Regions from separate parts of the Brotonthovivens ammoniilytica genome, predicted to be linked through region 1. Evidence: riboswitches for the same ligand, from Rfam matches in the RefSeq annotation. Region 1 holds a riboswitch; each other region holds the start of a gene.
What was found. Region 1 has a riboswitch for cobalamin ahead of OCV88_RS05700 (sirohydrochlorin cobaltochelatase). Riboswitches for the same ligand answer to the same signal wherever they lie in the genome.
Positions count from the first base shown of each region.

Region 1 (7,415 bases):
ATCCAAAGATTTCAGTTCCCCTTCAATTGTACTGTTATAGATCAGATAATCTGCATCTTTCGCATCAGCATAGAATTTTTCCATCTGCATATTCATGGTAGAAAGGGCGTTTTCCCCGTCTCCCAGATTCTGAAAGATATACTTTCCTCCGGCCAGTTCGATCATTTTTGAAACATAATCTCCGGATTTTCTAACATTCACGTAGCCATTGGAGCTTATATAAAAGAAAGCTGCCGTTTTACCTGTGTTTTCTTCAGAAAGTATTTTCTCCACACTGGCAATCTGCTCATTAAAATAAGTCTCCGCCAGATCTTCCTTTCCCAATAGTACGGCGTACAGCTTAATCCATTCCATTCTTCCAAGAGGGTGCCCTTCATAGCTGGAACGCTCTACCAGCACAGGAATGCCAAAATCCTCCAGCTTTTCTTTTACCTCAGGATTATGATAGATCATCGTTGATTCCACTGCCAGGCTGCATTTTTTATCCAAGATCAGTTCGTAATCCGGCGCATTATACTTTCCCGCATATTCCATGCGGCCCTCTTTAAGGGCCTCCTTTGCCTCATCTATATACCAGCCGTCTGCATCAGTACCTGATAGAGTGATTTGGTCAATCCCTTCCAGCGCCCTGAAAAAATCCATGGCAGAAGTAGCCACAAGATAAATATGATCCAGGGGCTGCTTAAGTACTACAATATCTTCTTCCATATCTTCGGGAACAGGTTTTCCCTCCGGCACTACAAGAAACCGGCCGCCCTCTGTAATATCAACCAGAGCATAGCCTCCGGTATAATAATCTACCGAAAATTGTGCAGCATACTGCAAAGGCAGACTGTGGTCCAGCTCCAGCTCGCTAAAGCTTATGGAAGAGGCTTCATTTTTGCCCTTCCGGTCAGAATGCTCCGTATTCTGATTTGCACAGGCTCCACAAAACAATATCAAAATTCCTGCCATCAGACACAGAACAAATATATGTATTTTTTTCATTATTCAGCCTTTTTTAATGATTCAGAATCAAACGTAAGTGTATAATCAATTTCATGAGGTTCACTCATGGCAATTGTATCTGCAATAACGGCAATCTTTCGGTCAAAACAGCTGACAGGAATTTCAAAGGCAGAATTTCCTTCTGTATTAATCTGCTCAAATTTCTCTCCGTCAACCTTCATATAATCATAATTAGAACTGCTCCATACGATCTTTGCAGTAACCTTCCCGTCTTTTACCTGCAATTGGGCCGGTGATTCTACACTGGCTCTGCCGGAACCGCCTTCCAGCTTAACATTTCCGGTATAGCTGCCATCTTTCAGGTTCAGGCTTTCAGCTGTGGTTAATGCACCTTCTGTAAATGCTTCTGTCGGCAGAGAATCCGCCCTGAAAACCAATTCACGGTCATACCATTTTTCTTTATTTTTACTGAAGGCTGCACAGTCAAGCTTCTGGTCCAGCGCTTCTACCGGCACTTCAAATGAATGAATCCCCTCTGAATTTTCTTTAAATGGTATAAATTCTTCCTCCGACGCATTTACTGCCTCTTCTCCGGTACCCATAAACAGTTTCAGATACCCGGTTCCACTCATTGTCATTACTGCTTTCATTTTTCCGTCTTTCACAGTTAATGTGCAGGAAGTAATTTTAAACATGGAAGAACTAGAATCTACCGCGATTTCATATTCTCCCTCTTTTAGCTGTGAAGCCTTTACAGCCTTCATATCTGCGGTTCCAACATCCTGCTTTTTTGCCATGTCCTTAGAGGATGCCACCTGGCTGTTTTCTGTATCTTTTGCTTCATCCTGCTGCTGTGACAGACTGCCTGCCGTATCTTTTTTTTCATTTCCGCATCCCCCCATCAGCCAAACTGCCGATAATGCGGATACCAATATCAATACTTTTATTCTTTTCATAATTACCTCTATTACTGTGCAGTGCCCTGCGAAGCTTTCACAGGGCACCGTTTACATATCTTTATTTTTTCAAACTGTCTATAGCTGCCTGGGCATGTTCTGCAAAAATTTCCTGGACAGCCGGAAGCTCACCAAGACCTTTCAGTACGGTCTCTACCTGATAACCTTCTTTTTCAAATGTACTCTTCCAGGAATCTGCTTCTCCACCGGCCATATCATTGTTGGCATGATCACCTGCGACAATCATTAATGGCTGAAGAACCACCCGTTTATAGTTTCCTTTTTTCACAGATGCAAGTACATCATCCAAAGATGGGGCAGCTTCCACTGTTCCTACATAATAATTTTTATATCCTGCATCGTTCAGCATTGTCTGCATTTTGGAATATACCTGATTAGATTCAGCCTCAGTTCCATGTCCCATAAAACAGATTGCAGTCTCACCGTCATCATATGCTTTAGTATCCTCTGTAATGGCTTTGATTACCGCATTAAAATCTTCATCACTTGACAGCAATGGTTTGCCGATTGCGATCTGGTCAAAGGAATCTGTATATCCTGCTACTTCATCCACAACATCATTATATTCCAAACCATCCATCAAATGTGTCGGCTGGATAACTAATGTTTTTACTTTATTGTTTACCGCACGGTCAAGAGCTTCTTTTACATTATCAATGGCAACGTTATCTCTTGATTTTACATGATCAATAATAATCTGGCTTGTAAAACCTCTTCTTACTGAGTAATCCTGGAATTTTTCTTCCAGACTGTTTTCAATGGCTCCTACTGTCAGACGGCGGTTGTCATTATAGCTTGTCCCGAAACTTACAACCAGAAGCTCTTTTTCCCCGATCTCATCCTGATTTCTTGTGTTGTCAAGAGATGCGTCTCCTGTATTGTAATTTTCCTCATCTTCCTGCTCCGGCGCTGCTTCGCTTGTCTGCTCCTTTGACGCTGAAGCATCTGCATTGGCAGGTTCTGTTTTCTTGTCACCGCAGCCGGCAAGCATAAAAGCTGCCACCCCCACTCCGGCAAGCACTGTCATAAGTTTTCTCTTCTTCATCTTTTTCCTCCTTATCCTGGAATGAATCTGTCGTCCATCCCATTGTCTATGATGAGAATATAAAAATTGAAGTCCGAAAACATGGCGTCCACATCACCAGAATCATACAACAGCTAAAACTCCTGAAAAAATATCCTATAAAGTAAACAAAAACCTTTTGCGGGTATGGCAAAAGGTTTCACGACTTCTGAATTTTATCCGGTACAACCAATTACTCGTGATCTGGAACCCCTGTTCCCGTACCAGCAGCCGGCAGGTTTCCTGACTTATAGATCCTCATACCAAGCCGCCTTCCCGATTAATCAGTGACTGTGTAATACACATGGCCTGGCACTCCCTATTTACAGTGACGAGATCGTACAGGATTTACACCTGTTTCCCTTTTAACTATTGTCTTTGATGTTTCTTTCGACAACGGCACCGGATGCCTGATTCAATTTTCATTTATTCTAGCACAGGCCTGAAAAAGCCGCAATAAAATCTATATTTTTTCCTGAATTATCCATATTTTTTCCATTCCTTATTGATTATTTTTCTACAGTAATTTCTATTTCAAAGTCCTTGCATTTCCAATCTATTTGTATTAGAATAAGCTTTAAGCTTAAAAGCTTGCTGATAAAGATTGTTTATTTTAAAGGAGGAAAAACCGATGGCATACGTAATTTCAGATTCTTGTATCAACTGTGGAGCCTGCGCTGGCACATGTCCAGTAGGCGCTATTGCAGAAGGAGATTCTCAGTATGTAATTGATGCTGGTTCCTGCATCGACTGCGGTTCTTGTGCAGATGGATGTCCAGTAGGCGCTATTGCAGCTGAATAATACATACTAAATAAGGCGGTTCCTTCCGCTTTTCCCTCAGGGCTGAGGGACCTGTTCCGCAGGTATTTATCGTCAGACAGTGATGGTTATTTTTTATACTGTCTCCGATAGATACCTGCGGATTTTTATACTTTAAAAACAGAGAAGTTCACAAAACTTTTCTATAGCATAAAATAATGGACGGCCCAGCAAATACTGAACCGTCCATTATTTTATGCTGCTATTCTAAATCCATTTCCGGCAGAACTTGTCCGCTTCCCTCTAGGATAAAGTACTTTCCTGGGGTTCAAGACGAAGTTTACCGGGCTTGTCCCCCCTGCGGCATTTAACCTTCTTCTCCTTTTTCTGCCGCCGCATTCGTTTCTGTCTGATGCGAATCGCCTCATCCAGTTTCCGGAATCGTTCTTCTTCCTGTTCTTCCCGCTCCCTCATCAGATAATTCATCTCTTTGATTACTTTATCCCCTACCTGGGTGCTGACTTCTCTTCCCAGTTCATGGTTATTTTCTGCAATAGCGTCTCTGACAATCCGGGTCATTAAAAGCTGAAACTGATCCAGTTTTGACATCCCGGGATCTGTTTTGGTCTGCACACAGGCGGTTTCCGTCTGAGCTTTGGACACGACTTCTGTGGTCTTAAGCTCGTCCGGTATCTGAGGATTTGTATTATGTACAAGCATTTTTATTGCCTTCAGCTGATATCCCTCCTCTTTTAATTTTCGGATTTTTTCAAATTGAATAATATTCTCTTCTGTATAGTAACGGTGACCCATTTCATTTCTTGGTATTTCAAGCTCTAATTCTTCTTCCCAATAACGTAACACATGTGATTCCACATGAAGCAGGTTCGCTGCATCCGAAATCATGTAACGTACTTCTTCCAATTTCTGACCTCCTTTTACAGTCCACTTACTGTTAAAACAAGTATAACATAGATATTCCTGTGCTCAATCCTCTTTTCATCGCAAGTTTCGGCATAAACTGCCCTCTTATAACAGGAAAAAGGCGGATTCGACAACTTTTTGCAATATCTGCCTGCGTCGAATCCGCCCTTGTTAAATTGTATAGACTGCCCCAGATACAGACATTCATTCTTTAATGGCAATCTGCCTGCACTTTAAACCGCATCAAAAGCAATTGTTACTTTAAACAGATCTCCATCCAGATAAATATCAAAGGAGCCTTTCTGCATCACAGTCAGGTTTCTTGCTATCTCAAGTCCCAGACCGCTTCCTTCTGTATTCCTTGATACATCCCCACGGACAAATCGTTCCATAAGCTCTTCGGCACTAAAATTCAGCGGATATTCAGACATATTCTTTATTGTTACTATTACCTTTCCATTTTTGAACTCTCCATCCACATAGACTCTTGTATTTGGCATCGCATATTTAGCGGCATTATTATATAAGTTTTCAATGACCCGCCACATTCTTCTTCCATCTGCCCGAATCAGCATCTGGCTTTCCGGAAGTGTACATACAAGACTCAGATTTTTTCTTGCGAACTTCTCTTCAAATTCACCGTTTGTCTGTTTTAGCAGCTGTTTCAGATTAATTTCATCAATATTCAGATTAATATTTCCTGAGCTGATTTTTGAAGCCTCTACCAAATCCTCTGTAAGATGTTTTAATCTCTGGGATTTCCGGTCCAGAATCTCTATATAGCTTCTGATTTTTTCATCCTGAATGTCTTCCCTCTTCAAAATATCTACATAATTAATAATAGAAGTCAGCGGCGTTTTTATGTCATGGGAAACATTCGTAATCAGATCTGTTCTCAGCCGTTCACTTTTCATCTGCTCTTGAATGGCATTCTGCATTCCTTCCCGGACATTATTCATATCATTAGCCATTTCAAGATTATCTCCGGTAAGGTCTTCCACCGGAATCTGAAAATTCAGATTACCTCCTGCGATTTCATGGATTCCTTCCTTTACTTTCTGGCGCTGTACACACTGCTTCATTAGGAAGATCAGTACCGCTCCCCACAAAAGAATAAACAGAGGGATTCCTATCCCGATAAAACTCAGCAGCAGGCAGATAATATTGGCAGCTGCAAAGAAACAGAAACACATCACCAGTTTTCCTGTGATCTTTCGGGTTCCATATGCATTTGAAATGACTTGTTTTAATTTTGTCGCAGCTATTTGAATCAGTGAATTTTTCAGTAATGATTTCGCTTTTCCCTTACAGATAATTGTCAGCAGCTCCCATTGCATCAAACCTGTAAAACTTAAAACCACTGCCATAAAGTATACCAGCATTCCTGCACTGGCCGCTGTATAGGTACCCGGATACAAGCCCGATGAAACAGCTGCCACAACTGATGCCCAGATTACCCAGCAGACAATATCTATGATAATTAAAATCTCAATGGGTATACATCTTGCAAATGTACTGGCATACCGCTCTTTCCCGGGGCCTTTTCTGCCTGCCTGAACAATAGAAATAATAAAGAATACAATCACACCCGCAATTCCGGCAATTATAAGAACCAGAGCTGCCGGGGCCATAGCTATATATTGATTATAAGTCTCTTTTTTCTGCTGTATCTCATAATCCAGGTTTTCAGCAGCAGTCTTATTCTCGGCCAGTATCAGCTGATATTCTCCCAATGTCTCTTCACCAAAATATTTTATCTGATCTAATAATTCTTTTCCGGTATTGCCTGTGCCTTCTGATTCAATTCCGGACCAGGTCTGGCTGTCCCAGGCCGCATATGCTCCTGTATTTTCCGCTTTCTGACCAATCAGCTGGTCTCTTGCTTCTTCATAGGTAAGTTCTGACCAGGCCGGATAATTGGTAATCACCTTTCCTTTGGAATCCACGTAATAGTAATATCCAAGCTGCTGCCCGTTCTCTTTTTCCGCCAGCAGTTCAGCTGTCTGTCCGACTTCATATACAGCTGATGTCAGTTTATGATATAACTCAGAGATAGACACTGTTCCCGGGTTTTTCAATGCATATCTGGCCAATGTCTCTTTACTTTGAGGGAGGGCACTTTCACATTCCGCCCCGGCAAAATAGTAATACAGAAATTCTCCATTATAATCCGTATAATCTGCATTTCCGTCACTAATCAGCGCCGAAACTTCATCTCCCAAAAGCAGGATAGCTCTTAACTCGGTTTCCGTAATCTCTTCCAGCGAAGTATCGCCAAGCTCTGCATTGCTCAGGGCATGCAGCTTCACACTCCTTTGTTTCTGATCAAATATAATTTTATAAACCGGGGTTATCTCAAGATCTGCATCTGCCAGATTATTCAAAGATTCACCAAGTGCAAAGGTTTCATACACATTTCCTTTTTCATCCTTCAGATACGTATCCCCGTTCTCATATACTTCTGTCAGATCTATATATTCACTCCAGCTGCTCCCATCCTCATAGGATAGACGATCCAACGCAGTCCGTTCATCTGACTCGTAAAGTTTCTTAAGATCATTCAAGGTATAAGTAGTCGCCGGATCCTTTTTTTCATACGAGATGCCTGCATCCTGGTGCATAATATCCAGGGTCTGTGTTCCGTCAAATTTTCCGTCAACTGTCAGTTTATCTACTACTGCATCATTCCTCAACGCCTGCAGCCCGCTGTCTGCGATCTTTCTTCCATAAGCGGACGTTTCAT
Region 1 is NZ_JAOQJQ010000002.1:253,755-261,169, reverse strand. Features, by position in the region: gene OCV88_RS05710 (ABC transporter substrate-binding protein) at 1-987, opposite strand, end outside; gene OCV88_RS05705 (hypothetical protein) at 987-1,904, opposite strand; gene OCV88_RS05700 (sirohydrochlorin cobaltochelatase) at 1,966-2,970, opposite strand; cobalamin riboswitch at 3,205-3,410, opposite strand; gene OCV88_RS05695 (DUF362 domain-containing protein) at 3,620-3,790, shown strand; gene OCV88_RS05690 (MerR family transcriptional regulator) at 4,052-4,672, opposite strand; gene OCV88_RS05685 (sensor histidine kinase) at 4,906-7,415, opposite strand, start outside.

Region 2 (7,415 bases), 110 kb from region 1:
ATTAAGATGGCGGAGAAGGCAGGAATAAAAGTGAAAAAAGTTGTTACCCAGGAGGATATCTCAAACGCACCCAGAAGTAATGCGGCAGACCGCCGGGGGCTTGCGGGAGCTATTCCATTATACCACATTGCCGCAGCCGCATGCAGAGAAGGGAAAACTTTGGATGAGGCAGCAGATCTTGCACAGAAATATGCTGATTCCATGGCAACAATTTCTGTTGCAGTCCGATGTGCTACTCATCCGGCAAACGGAGAGTCCTTTGGAGATCTGGGAGATGAAGATATGGAAATCGGTATGGGACAGCACGGTGAAGGCGGTGGAGGGCGTCAGCCATTAAAAACGGCCAGAGAAACCATTTCCATTATGGCAGATGCGTTGATAAAAGATATCCCGTTAAAGAGAGGCGATAAGTGTTTTGTAATGATAAATGGAACTGGTGCAACTACACTGATGGAGATGTTTATCCTTTATAAAGACTGTGTTCATTATTTGAAAGAGCAGGGAATAGAAGTTGTTGCGAATATGGTGGGAGAGATTCTGACAGTACAGGAGCAGGCAGGATTTCAGCTGAATATAGCTAAATGGGATGATGAATGTCTGCGGCTCTGGAATACTCCTGTCCATACATTTGCATTATCGAAATAGGCAGGAGGAAATAAAGAAAAATGGCTGATAATATTGGAAATAAACCAAGTAAAGATTATTATCTGGATGTACCAGTGGAAACAGAAGGATTTTTTCTGAAAGGACTTAATAATAATGATTTTGGAATCAAAAATCGTCTGTCCCGTATTTTTAATCCAAAGTCAAAGAATGCAGTGGTGTTGGCTTTTGATCATGGTTATATTATGGGATCTACGGCAGGTCTGGAAAGAATGGATGTGACCATCAAACCTCTGGTACCATATGTGGATGTGCTGATGGGGACCAGAGGGGCGATTCGCTCCAGTTTTTCCCCTGCCATGGATCAGGCGATTTGTTTGCGGGCCACTCATGATGCATCTGTATTATATGATGATATGAGCATTGGAAACGGTGCGGGAGTGGAAATGGAGGATGCAATCAGGATGAATGCTTCGGCAGTAGCTGTCCAGACTTTTATTGGATCGCCGGGAGAGACGGCGTCCCTGGAGACACTGTGCCGATATGTGGATGCAGGAGACCGCTATGGGATGCCGGTGCTGGGTGTGGTTGCGGTAGGAAAGCAGATGGAGCGTAACGCTAAGTTTTTCCTGCTGGCAACAAGGATTCTGGCAGAGCATGGGGCGCATTTTATAAAGACGTATTATTGTGAGGATTTTGAAAAAGTTACAGCTGCGTGTCCGGTGCCTATAATCATTGCGGGAGGTAAAAAGTTACCTGAAGCAGAGGCGTTGAGTATGGCATATCGTGCAATTAGTCAGGGCGCCCATGGAGTAGATATGGGAAGAAATATTTTTCAAAGCGAGGATCCGGTGGCAATGGCGCAGGCAGTAGGTAAAATTGTCCATGAAGGCTATACAGACCGGGAAGCATATGAATTTTTCCAGGATAGGAAGAGGTCTTTGAAGTAAAAGAAAAATGGAGGGATGAAAGATGGCAGCTATGTATATGCATCTGGGTATTCCGGTGACAGCAAAGAAACCGAATATGATATATAATGAGCAGTTGAAATTTTGGGCAAATACAGATGTGGACAGCTACGATTATAAAATTGAATATCTGAAATTTGAAGAAGGAACGCCCTTTCCGGAGATAATGCATAGAAGTCCTCATGTGGCATATCAGGTAGATAATATGCTTCCTTATCTGGAGGATGCTGACAGAATTATTTTTGAGCCTATGGAACTGGATGGACAGATGAAAATTGCATTTATTATGAAAGATAATACAATTATTGAGCTGGTAGAGATAACAGTGTAGAGAACGCTTAGTCACAATTTTATGTTTTTTCCAAAAAGCTGCCGGACAGAGGTGAGAGCTCTGTCCGGCAGTTGTTATATCAGATATTCGTCGGAAGCTAATTTAGAAAGTGCTTTTGAATCTTTTACAATATAGCCTTTTTCATATTTTTCCAGAATATTGCTCTCTTTTAAATCCTTCAGGGTCCGCTGCAGATGCCGGTAACTGGTGCCCAGCAGTTCTGCTGTTTCAGACAGATTTTCATTGAAGTAGGAATATTCCGTTCCTTCTATATTGATTTTTTTGGAAATAAAGCTTAGATAAGAGCACAGCCTGTTTTCCAGAGGATAGTTCATGTTTAATGCAGCATTGCTTGTAAATACATAAATCTTTTTTGCCAGCAGTGTGCCAATGTGTTTCAGAAAAACAGAATCCTGAAAGAGAAGTTCCTGAGTAAAAGTCAGAGGCAGAGCAATAGCATAAGATTCGTTGACAGCCTGAATAGTAATAAAGGGATTCGTAATGTTAAAAAGCTCCAGATCACCAAAAAAAGAGATTCCGGTAATCAGATTTAAAAGCTGCTGTTTACCGTTTCGAAGTAGAGAGCAGACTTTTACTTTACCGTTGAGAAAGATGTACATATACTGAATGTTGCCCCTTTCAGTAAAGATATATTCGTCTCTGGCAAATTTTGTAACAGTCATATATTTATAATGTTCAGGAAAGTATTCATCAGAAAAATAATCTTTTAACCGGTATTTTTTAATATAGTAATCAAGTTTGTTTTTGTCACTGATAAATTCCATAAAAATTGCCTCCTGATACAAAACGGTACATATAATAGTTTAAGTATTTTTAAATATTATATCATAAATAAAAATTAGATAAAATGACATATGTCATTATTTTCTGATATATAGTCTCTGGTTTTGGGAAAGAAGTCACTCTTTTTATTGACACTATTTTTCCCCGGATGCTATAATGCAGAAGTAATTCAATACAGTTATATACAGGTGCGAGAGCATAAAAGGAAACAGGTGCGAATCCTGTGCAAGGCCGTTACTGTATTTGGGACTGTGGGAGTAGTTGCTCCCACTGTTTCATAAGTCAGATACTTGCCTGTATCATTCAGCGTTATTCTGCGGACACCGGAACTAATGTAATTCAGACGAAATCACTGAACATATATTGCCCCCACAGAAGTGGTGGGCTTTTTTTCTTGATTTTTATTCCGTTTTCCACAGATAACAGCAGCAAAATCAGGAGGGATATTACATGAAAAAGAAACTAGCAGCAATTGTGCTGACCTGCGTGTTAGCAATGAGCACCCTGGCCGGCTGTGGGACAAACGGTCAGGAAAACAAAGGAGAATCCGTATCTTCCGAAACAACAAAGGAGACAAAAGAGGATTCCGGAAAAAAAGAGACTGTCACATTAACAGATAATGTGGGACGAAAAGTAGAGCTGGAATGCCCGGTAGACAGCGCTGCCAGCGTACTTCGATATAATAATGAACTGATCCGTGCCTGCGGGGCTATTGATAAAATTGTTTCTGTAGATTTAAACACTGCGCAGGACAGAGAATATTGGGGCATGTTTGATCCGGACAATGTAATCGGAAAGAGTCAGAGAGAACTGGACTATGAAAAAATAGTTGAACTGAATCCGGAGGTTGTAATTATTCCGGATAATGGGGCATATGAGGAAGCAGAAGAGAAGCTGGAACCCTTCGGGATTAAGGTTTTTGTAATTTCCGGATATGATACAGCAGATTTTAAAAATCAGGTTGAAAATATAGGTAAAATGTTTGGGGTAGAAGAAAAAGCCCAGGAATTTTATGATTATTTTAATGGTAAACTGGAATATATCAAAAAACAGCTGGATGGAGTGGAGAAAAGAAGTCTGTACTTTGAGAGCACCTCTCCTCTTACGACGGTGCTGGCTGGAGATCCAATGTATGATATGATTGAGTATGCAGAAGCAGAGAACATTTTTGCAGTAGATAATGAAAATATCAGTGCCAGTGAAGTAGATCCGGAGGAGGTTATTGCACGGAATCCGGATGTGATCGTGAAACTGGTAACACCTGCAGAAGCCCTGGCAGGAACCGGGCTGTATGAGCCTCCTACAAAAGATGAGTTTAAGGCAGCATATGAAGATATTACAGGCCGTGCGGGCTGGGATGGAATTACAGCAGTAAAGAACGATGATATATACTTCATGACACAGTTCAGCCATGGCGGAGCGGGTAAATTGGTAGGTACCTGCTATATTGCAAAAATGTTGTATCCGGATTTACTGCCGGATCTTGACCCGGATGAAATTTTCAGGGCATGGATGGAAGATTTCCAGGGATTTAAAGATGTAGACGGACATTTCTACAGCGGAAAGGATTTACATTAATAATGAAATATCATGATGGGGAGATTCAGCAGGTCTATAAAAAAAGCCGGAAGATAAAATGTCTAATCATTATCGCTGGTATTGTCCTGATGCTGATTCTGGCTCTGGCTTTTACAACACTTGGGGCTACCGGGGCAGGTATGAAGGAAGTGTTAACTGCTATCTTTCATACAATTGCAAATGGTGGAGAAATTACTGATAATCAGGAAAAAGTCGTAATTTTGCTGCGGCTGCCCCGGGTTGTTATGGCGATTTTGGCCGGGTTTGGTCTTGCTGTTTCAGGGGCGGCCATGCAGGCTGCCACAAGAAATCCGCTGGTGAGTCCCTTCACTATCGGTATTTCCAATGCAGCGGCATTTGGGGCCTCCTTATCTATTGTATTCGGCGTTGGCTTCTTTTCAGGAAGCCAGGCCGGTACTGTGTTTAATGCCTTTTTGTGGGCAGTTGGATGTATGGCGCTGGTATATCTGATTTCCATTAAAGTGGGAATGAGTCCGGCGTCTATTGTTCTGACAGGCATTGCTTTGAATTATTTTTTCAGTGCCTGTACTTCTACTATTGAGTTTTTTGCAAATGAGCATAAACTGGCAGAAGTGGTTCAATGGGCATTTGGAAGTTTAAACGGCAGTCAGTGGAGTGAAGTAATGGTTGTTCTGGTGGTAGTTGCAGTCTGCTGTATTGCTATCTATATATTTGCTCCGGCGTTGAATATTATTGCCAGCGGTGATGATGAAGTGGCAAAGTCTTTGGGGATTCATCCGGAGAGAGTCCGAATGGAAGTGTGCATTCTTGCGGTTTTATCAACCGCAGCGGTTATTAGCTTTACCGGTGTTATCGGGTTTGTGGGACTGGCGGGGCCTCATATTGCCAGAATGATAATTGGCAGTGACCACAGATTTCTGCTGCCTTTTTCGGCAATTATTGGAGCGCTCCTGATGCTGGCTGCTGATACAATAGGAAGGTTGATTTTGGCCCCGGTGATTATGCCTGTTGGTATAGTAATTTCCTTCCTGGGAGTACCGATTTTTATTAATTTAATTCTGACCCAGAGAAAGGGGAGTATGTAGTGAGTCTTGAAGTTCAACAGCTGTCTTTTCGATACGGAAAGAGAAATATATTTGAGAAGATTACATTTTCCCTTGAAGAGGGCAATATGCTTGCGCTTCTTGGTCCAAATGGCACTGGTAAAACGACACTTTTAAAGTCGCTGTGCGGTATTTTAAGACCTTATGAGGGAGAGAGCCGGCTGATGGGCAGTAATCTTCTGAAAATGGACATTAAAAAGAGGGCCAAACTGGTTGCCTATGTACCCCAGAATACAAATAATACATTCCCAATGCGGGTAATTGACGCGGTGCTGATGGGACGAAAACCCTTTCAGCGGTTTGGGGTCACAAAGGAAGACGAACAAAAAGCTTTTGAGATTCTAAGGAAAATGGAATTAGAGGACTTCGCTTTTAAGAATATTAACGAGATGAGCGGCGGAGAACGGCAGCGGGTATTTATTGCAAGGGCATTGTGCCAGGAGCCGGAGCTTTTACTGCTAGACGAGCCTACAAGCAGTATGGATCTTAAAAACCAGTTGAGAACCATGGCCCTTGTAAGAAAACTTGTAGATGAACAGAAGCTTTCTGTTATTGTTTCTATACATGATATTAATCTGTCAGCAATGTATTGTGATAAATTTCTGATGCTCCATCAGGGCAGCATATTTGCCTGTGGCAGCGATGAAGAAGTGCTTAAAAAAGAGCATATAGAAAGTGTTTACGGGGTGGCGGTGGCCATGGAAGTGATGGAAGATATCCGGCATATGGTATTAAAGAAGATATAGGTCTTATGAATTACTGTATTTTTATATTATTAGGTATTGGTGGCATGGAAATGTGATTTGCACGACGATACGTACTCATGGGAAGTGAAAGCGTGCCGCAGGTGCTGCAGGGGATAGGGGATATGAAAAGCAAAAAAACGGGACGGATTCAAAAGAATCGGTCCCGTTTTTTCATAGAACATTGATTATCTTACATCTTTGTCAATTGGTTTTACTTTCAGCGCCATCATAGCAAGCAGACCACAAATAGCCATAACAAACATAACTTTGTATGCGCTCATGTAGTTGAAGTTTGTACCTACAATACCAACAACTGTAATTCCGATACCAGTCATAACAGAGTTTAACGGCTGAATAACACGGAATGCATTCTGGAAATCGTAACGTCCCCAGATAGCGGATGTACAGGAAACCATCATATTAGAAGAACCGCCAAGCATAATACCAAGCAGCGGAAGTGCAACATAATGAAGTGCGTGTACGTCTGTCAGGTTGAACAGTACGGCAACAACTGCAAGAATATTTACAATAATACCTGCAAATTTTGTTCCAAATTTTGCATCCAGGAAACCAACAAACATAGAACCCGGGATAGCTACAATACCTGCGATTGCAAGCATACCGAGAATTTCATTCATCTGGTATCCCTGTTCCATAAATTTACCAACAAAGTTGGACATGATACCCATGGAAAGGAATCCGCCGATACCTACTGCAATCCAGAGAATTCACATCCGTCCGCTTGCAAGACATTTGCCTACGGTCCATTTAGATGTTTTTAAGTATTCAAGGTTTGCTTTATGTTCTTTTTCAGCAGCTTCAAAATCAAAATCTTTGTCATTATCCGGATAAGCATGTTTCTCTTCCGGGAAATCTTTTACAAAAGCAAAGATAATAATTCCGGCTGCTAATGCAATAATAGCGATGAATATGTAAAAAGAGCTGATACCCATTTTACTTACAAATGCGCCGCAGACAGCTGTTGTAGTTGCTGCTGAGAGCGGATAACCTGCTGTACAGATACCCATGGCCACACCACGTTTTTTCGGGAACCAGTAAGCTAGTACCTGAGAACTTAAAAGCATTGCGCATGCTAATGTTAAAGTATAGCATACAAGATAGCCAACAGCATAAATTGTTACATTTGTAGCCTGTGACCAGATTACAGAAAATACAGCTACTAAAATCATGGATACAGCCCATGTTTTGCTTGCGGTTTTCAGACTCATAATCTTACCAAGAATGATAGAACCGATAATACCACAGATTGTGGCGATGGTGGACATAGAATACAGAACAT
Region 2 is NZ_JAOQJQ010000002.1:140,740-148,154, forward strand. Features, by position in the region: gene OCV88_RS05095 (dihydroxyacetone kinase subunit DhaK) at 1-645, shown strand, start outside; gene lsrF (3-hydroxy-5-phosphonooxypentane-2,4-dione thiolase) at 666-1,553, shown strand; gene OCV88_RS05105 (hypothetical protein) at 1,576-1,902, shown strand; gene OCV88_RS05110 (cyclic nucleotide-binding domain-containing protein) at 1,977-2,687, opposite strand; cobalamin riboswitch at 2,876-3,018, shown strand; gene OCV88_RS05115 (ABC transporter substrate-binding protein) at 3,157-4,284, shown strand; gene OCV88_RS05120 (FecCD family ABC transporter permease) at 4,287-5,351, shown strand; gene OCV88_RS05125 (ABC transporter ATP-binding protein) at 5,351-6,115, shown strand; gene OCV88_RS05130 (hypothetical protein) at 6,301-6,804, opposite strand; gene OCV88_RS05135 (MFS transporter) at 6,844-7,415, opposite strand, start outside.
Region 2: it holds a riboswitch for cobalamin, as region 1 does, so the genes downstream of both, OCV88_RS05115 (ABC transporter substrate-binding protein) here and OCV88_RS05700 (sirohydrochlorin cobaltochelatase) in region 1, are expected to answer to the same signal.

Region 3 (7,415 bases), on a different contig from region 1:
TCTGCCAGGGAGTCCAGGGACCCTGGCCCATGTAGAAATTGCAGACAAATCTTGACATGGCGCCGATCAAAAATCCTGCTTCCGGTCCTAAGGATATTCCGGCGATAATAATCATAGCCGTACCGATCTGAATGGGAAAAACAATATGACAGAAAATATGTGACACTACTGTCAGCGCACACATCATGGCCAGCAAAACAATTTCCCTTGCTCTGGGCTTCCGGTTTTCAAATACCATAAAAAACGGCGCCATGGTTAAAATCAGCACCACAGCACTTAAGACCATATACCAGCTTTCCGGCAAAAATGAAAAACCCAGAAACATCACCAACGGTATCGCAATAAATATCATAATTACAGCCACTTTAAGCCGCTTTTTTTCAATTTTCTGACGCAGGGTCAGATCAGTTCCTGAAGCCACCTGGTTACCTCCTCGCACGTTACCATTTCCGGATGCCACTTCCGGACAATTTTATTGGCTGTAGTTGTATAAAAATTATTTCCGGCAAAAAATTCTGCCGGAGGCGCCTGGGCTACAATTTCGCCGTCAAAAAACATAGCACAGACATCTGCATAAGCTGCACAGAATTCGATATCATGGCTGACCATAAAGATGGTCACACCCTGACTTTTAAGCTGGCCAAGTATTTTTGCAAGATTCCTTTTAAAAAACGGGTCCAGTCCTTTGGTTGGCTCATCCATCAGAAGGACAGAGGGTTTTAGCAGCAGAATTTTACCGATGGCCAGTCTCTGCTGTTCTCCTCCTGACAGATCATATGGATTTGCTTTTCTAAGATGCGCAATCCCCATCATATCAAGCATACGTTCCACATTTTTTATCTTAGTTTCCGCATCATAAGGGATAAATGCCATCCCTTCAAGCAGTTCCTCTTCCACTGTAATCTCGGTAAACAAAGACTGCGGATTCTGGGGAACCATGGCCAGTCGATGATCAAACAGCTGTGCCTCCGTCTCTTTTTTCACCGTTATGCCATCTACTGTAATCCTGCCCCGCTGGGGTGTTATGGCATTGCAGATTGCTTTTAAAGTCGTACTTTTCCCCGTTCCGTTTCCGCCAAGGAGACAATACCATTCTCCCTTTTTCACCTCAAAAGAAAGACCTCTCAAAACATCCGGCAGCTTTTTCTCATATCGAAACCAGAGATCCTTTAACACAATGGCCGCATCTGTCTTATTTTTTAAACGGCTCTCCCTCAGAGCTTTCCCTGCCTGCTTTTCTTTTCTTTTTGTCTCTTTTGTCCAAATTGCCCCGGTATCTGCCGTTTCTGCTTTTTTTTCTTCCGGAAGATTCGCTAAAAACTCTTCCATATGAATCCGTCCTTCCCGGATTGTCAGCGGAGTATTTTCCCTGATATGTTCCAGTGGTTCAAACATACGCATAACCGCCGGCAGGCCAAAAAACATGGGATGCGGTTCTGACTTGCCGTCACCGGATAAAATATGTCCGATTCTTCCCGGTGTATCAAAAGCCGCAATTTCTCCGGAATCCATAACCATCACCCGGTCCGCCATAGGAAATACTTCTTCCAGACGATGCTCGGATATAATCACAGTTGTCCCAAGATCCCGGTTGATTTTATATACTGTCTGAAGAAAATCCGAGGCTGCTATTGGGTCCAGCTGAGAAGCCGGTTCATCCAGAATCAGTATCTGAGGCTGCATGGCCATAACAGATGCCAGATTCAACAGCTGCTTCTGGCCTCCGGAAAGCTGGCTGACATCTTTTCGGAACCAGGTCTGTATTCCAAAATAGCTTGTCATCTCAGCCACTCTGCGTTTTATTACTTTTACCGGCAGTCCAAGACTCTCCAGACCAAATGCCAGTTCATGCCAGACCTTATCTGTTACCAGCTGATGATCGGGATTCTGCTGTACAAAACCGATCTCGGAAGCACTTCTTCTGTCATCCAGCTGTTCAATGGCAATTCCTTCATACAAAATTTCCCCGCTCCGCTGGCCATACGGCATCAGATTTTTCTTCAGATGACGCAGCAGCGTACTCTTCCCACAGCCGGATTTTCCGCAGACAACAATAAATTCAGAGGGCTTTACCTGAAAAGACACCTGTTTCAACGCCGGCTTCTCTGCCAGCGGATATTGAAATGTCACATTTTTGAAATTGATTTTTTCCATTTATACTCTCCTGCTAAATCAATGATAAGAGGCAGTATCAGTAGCAGCAGAAATGCTGTAAAAACTGCCGGATGGGGTATCTTCCATATCAGCTTCGGATAGAATGCCATGGTAGTCTCTCCAAGGGCTCCTCCGGCAATGACCACTCCTCCGGCAGCGACCATATAAACCAGCATTCTGATATCCCGCCCGGTCATTTTAAACAAATGAAAGCTGCTTCTTCCACGCAGTCCATATCCTCTGGCAGACATAGAATCCGCACTTTCAATAGATGCTTCTAAAGACCACGCAATTAAAATAGATACCTCTTTTGCCAGCTGCCGTACTCTGGCTGTCAGTCCCTTTTGTCCGCCTCTTCCCATACATTTTTGTCCCATGGAAATCTCTTCATATCTGTTTTTCAACAACGGAACAAACCTGAAAATCATAGAGATTACCAGACCAATCACAGGTATAAATTTCCCAAACAGAAAAATCAGCTTATCCGATGACATCAGAGCCTGAAAACTCTCAAACCAGATCATCACCGAAATCAGCATTACGGAAGCACTGAGACCATAAACAAATGCTTCCAGAGTAATCCGGTTTCGATTGATATAAAATAAAACCGTTTCTCCATTATGGGTAAAAAAGGTATTGATTGCCGTCATCAGCACAACAATGGTCAGCAGCATAATCAGATTCTTTTTTATCACTTTTCTGCCACGCATTAAAACGGCATACAACCACGCAAAGAAAAACGTGGCACATAAAAAGAACGGTGACATTGAAAACATCGTAATCCCTATCACCAATATGTAATAACATGCTGTGACTGCAGGATGATAACATCCAAATTCACAGTTCTCTCCCAATTCATTCTCAAACATTACCGCTATATAACTCCCAATCTTTTAAATTCTCAGCTGATACAATACATTTCCCCAGGAGCCGCAGGCATCCTGCAGACGTTTTCTAACCGGCTCCGGCACCTGATTTTTTTCAGGCATTTTTCCGTCTTTGGCTGCTTTCTTTTTCAATGCTTCCAGATCTGCTCTGGCTGGCTCATCCATATTTAAAACCCGGTAATAGCAATTGCGAAGATTACGGCTGTGCCTTGATTTATTTTGATTTTGCCGATAATCCAGGTAACATTTGTCAAAAGGCTTCATTCTTACCACCGGTTCCAATCCAATCTGATACAACACATTCCTCCAGGAACCGCAGCGCTCCAGAAGCCTTCGTTTTACATCTTCATCTATTTCATGATGCATAGGGGCCCGTCCCAGCCTGCGGGATATACCGCTGAGTTTGTGAAGAAGCGTCCATTCCTCCTGATTCAAATCCGGTATTGAATACACCGTTTTCTCACTGTATCTGACTGATGGAATGCCTGCATCCAACAGCGCCTTCCCCCAGGAATCATAATATTTTTTTATTTTCTCTGTTAATTTTGGACATTGATGAGGATGTGGAAGATAACCGTTAACCTCTGCCATATTTTTTAATTCTTCCAGAATTTCCTTCCTCTCTTGTTCTTCTGTCTGTGCCTGTGACAGTGTTTTTCCTCCTTTTCCAGCTCCTTTGGATAACCCTGCCCGCTCCAGCGCATAGGGCCATTTCTGAAATCTTTTTTTGATATATTCACGGAATACCCATAAAACTTCCTTCTGCGAAGGAGAATGATTTAGTTTTTCAGCTATTTTTCTCAGGATAAATAACAATTCTTCATCCCGGAATGCCTGATATAAAAACTTTCCTGTTTTAGAACTCAGGGAAAAATAACGCCAGGAAACGGACTTTTTATTCTTTTTTTCCTCTTCATTCCTTTCCGTTTCACCGGCGCAGCTCACTACTAATCCGGCAAATTTCCTTTTTAATAACCCCTGATCTTTTTCTGTTAGTACCATATTGTCCTCTTAACTTAGTACAGGAAAACGGACTGTGATATATATCACAGTCCGTTTTCCTGTACTAAAATATACTCTATTTATGGCAATTTTGATTCACCGCCAGCATGCCATATGTTATATGCAGGTCTCCTGGCTTGCGGTTCAAGCGCTTTATCTTACCTTCCCAAAAATTCAGTGGCTGACTATTATCGTCACAGACAAAACTTACCGCTTACAGTGGCGGGACCGCGCAGGACTTGAACCTGCTTCCCTCTTAGCTGCTTTCATGAAGCAGAACATATAACAACTTATTTTCTTATTAGTTCCTCTTATCTTCCTAATTTTCAATGATTTTTTCAATTTCAAGACGTAAGTTACTGATTTTTATTATAATATTTTGCAACTTGCAAGTCAAAGTTTTTGTACTTTTTTTATGCCACAGCCCAAAACCGCCAAAGAAAATACTTTTTCAACAAATTTTTTTACAAATTGTGCTTGCTATACCCCTGCACTTTATATCTTAGAAAAAGCAGCCGCCCTAACCTTCTGAAAAGTTAAGACGGCTGCCACAAATCAACAATCCGATTCCCTATGTCATCTTTTGTAAATCTTTTTTATGTTATTTTGTATTCTTTTTTCTTTGTGTCAACACAAGAATTCCAACACCTGCAATTCCCGCTGCACCAAACCAGAGAACTATATGTTGTGCGTCACCTGTCTTTACAACATCTGTGGTATCTTCCTGCTGCTCTTTATCCGGAGCTTTATTCTGATCCTGATCAGTTCCGTCCGGTTTTTGATCAGTTGGACTTTCCGGATTTTCCGGTTTCTGTGGTTTTTCAGGTTTCTCTGTTTCTTCCGGATTCTGCGGTTTTTCAGGTTTCTCTGTTTCTTCCGGATTCTGCGGTTTTTCAGGCTTTTCTGGTTTCTCCGCTTCCTCCTGTAGCTTCGCATATGTTTCTTCTGCCGCTGTCAGCACTTCGTAGTTTTTCACCAGCGCCTTCTGATCTTCACTAAGCTGATCGTATGCTTCTCTGGCTGACTGAATTGCTTCCTTGCTCTCAAGGGTTACTGTCCCGATTTCTGCAATCGCCTTTTCCACTGCCTGTGCTGCTTTTTGATCTGCTTCTGCTTTTTCTGCTTCCTCCTGCAGCTTCGCATATGTTTCTTCCGCCGCTGTCAGCACTTCGTAGTTTTTCACCAGCGCTTTCTGATCTTCGCTGAGCTGATCGTATGCTTCTCTGGCTGCCTGGATTGCCTCTTTGCTCTCAAGGGTTACGGTTCCAATTTCTGCGATTGCATCTTCCACTGCCCGCGCTGCTTTTTGATCTGCTTCTTCTTTTTCTGCTTCCTCCTGCAGCTTCGCATATGTTTCTTCTGCTGCTGTCAGCACTTCGTAATTTTCTACCAGTGCTTTCTGATCTTCGCTGAGCTGATCATATGCTTCTCTGGCTGCCTGGATTGCCTCTTTGCTCTCAAGGGTTACGGTTCCGATTTCTGCGATTGCATCAGAAACTTTCTTAGCATAATCTTCATCTGTCATTGCTGTTACCTTTACGGTAAACATTTTGGTTGCTCCCTCGTAAGAAGCTGTAATGGTCCAGGTTCCCGGTGTATTGACAAATCCGGAGAACGTTACCTGATCTGCAGGAATTTCTTTAGAAGTTCCGTCACTCATATGAGCAATTACCTTGATTCCTTCTGAGGTAAATTCTTCGCCCTCTTTATATTCGGCTTTATAATCTGTTACTTCCAAAGATGAAATATAAACAGTGATCTCCTTTTCAAATACCGGATATTTGGTACCCTGTCCCCAGTTTTTACTGCTTCCCTCACCTGCATTTAAAGCATCTGTGATTGTTCCATCAGAAAATTCTTCTGCAGATGCGGCTTTCGCCAGCTTATGGGCATCCTTTCCAAGAGGATCGTCATCACGGCAGTAACTCTCTGTCATAGTATATACAGCATCTTCTCTTTCAATTTTCTGACTTGTATCAATGCTTTCTACCTGTCCGATTCCTTTATCCGTTCCACAGGTATCCACATAATAATTATTGGAAATAATATTATAGCGGTCCAGAGATTTCATAAAACCGATAATACCGCCGGTTACATCACCTTTCAGTGTTCCGTAAAAATGATTATTGCGGATATATCCGATTCCATTTGCCCAGCACTGTTTTGATACAGGTTCTCCGCCAAGAATACCTCCAACATAGGTGGCGCCGGTAATATCAGCTGATACAAAACAGTTTTCTATGCTGACACACGGGGTATTCGGCGCAGAACTGGAAGTATAACCGGAGCCATAGATTCCTCCCACATAATTTCCGCTTGCCTCTATCTTACCCTGGAAAGAACTGTTTAGAACCCGGCTGGTTCCCATTGCTTCACCTTTTGCTCCAGCAATACCGCCTACATAATTTTTACCATAAACTTCTGCATAACTGTGGCAGTTATTAATTGTTCCCGTGTTATTTCCTGTAAAAGAGCCTATTTTTACCTGCTCTTTGTCATATCCAATTACAACACCTTTTTCTATGGTAGAATTACTGATATTTACAATATTTGCGGCTGATGCATATCCGCCATAAAATCCTGCCTTTAATGTTTTTGTTCCAGCTTTCAGCGTTACCCGGTCTATGGTCGCAGTTACTCCGCCGGAAGCAAGCCAGTCACTGTAATTTCCTGACGGGCCGTAATCTACATAATATTTCGCAATTACACCGTAACCTTCAATCTGCTCACCATAAATATTCAGATTTTTAATAACGGCGCCGCGAACATAACCAAATAATGTCTGTCCGCCTTTTTCAACTGTTAACGTGCAGTTATTTCCATCGAAAATACCTGCAAACGGCTTCAGATTTTTTCCGCTTCCTGTTGTAGTTCCGGTTCCTATTGGTTCCCAGTCAGCTGGAATCGTAATATCTTTCATCATTTTAAAATGACTTCCGGAAAGATCAATTCCCTTTTCATTGACAATTGTCTGTATCAATTTCAGATCATCAAGATCATTCAGCTGATATGGATCCGTTTCTGTTCCTTTACCGTCCCAGAGTTCTTCATCTACCATCTGATCTAATGTCTTAAAGGAAACTTTAGCAACTGTAGATTCACCGGTTATGGCATAGGTCTTTCCATTAAAACTGTTTACCGTATTTGTGGCAACACATTTATAATATTTAACCGCCGGAACATCTGAGCTCTCCGGCTTATAGCTTACAGCTGTACTTTTATAGGTCTCAGCCTCTCCAACAGGTGTAAACTTCACACCATCTGTACTTTCGAACCACTGGTAGGTCTGTGTGGAATTCTGATGTGTGGACCCATAGCGGATCGCGGAAGAAAATGGTATTGTTGCCGCACCTGTCAGATATTCTTTATCTG
Region 3 is NZ_JAOQJQ010000003.1:385,404-392,818, reverse strand. Features, by position in the region: gene OCV88_RS09760 (ECF transporter S component) at 1-421, opposite strand, end outside; gene OCV88_RS09755 (ABC transporter ATP-binding protein) at 400-2,154, opposite strand; gene OCV88_RS09750 (energy-coupling factor transporter transmembrane component T) at 2,127-3,023, opposite strand; gene OCV88_RS09745 (homing endonuclease associated repeat-containing protein) at 3,048-4,043, opposite strand; cobalamin riboswitch at 4,149-4,342, opposite strand; gene OCV88_RS09740 (bacterial Ig-like domain-containing protein) at 4,645-7,415, opposite strand, start outside.
Region 3: it holds a riboswitch for cobalamin, as region 1 does, so the genes downstream of both, OCV88_RS09745 (homing endonuclease associated repeat-containing protein) here and OCV88_RS05700 (sirohydrochlorin cobaltochelatase) in region 1, are expected to answer to the same signal.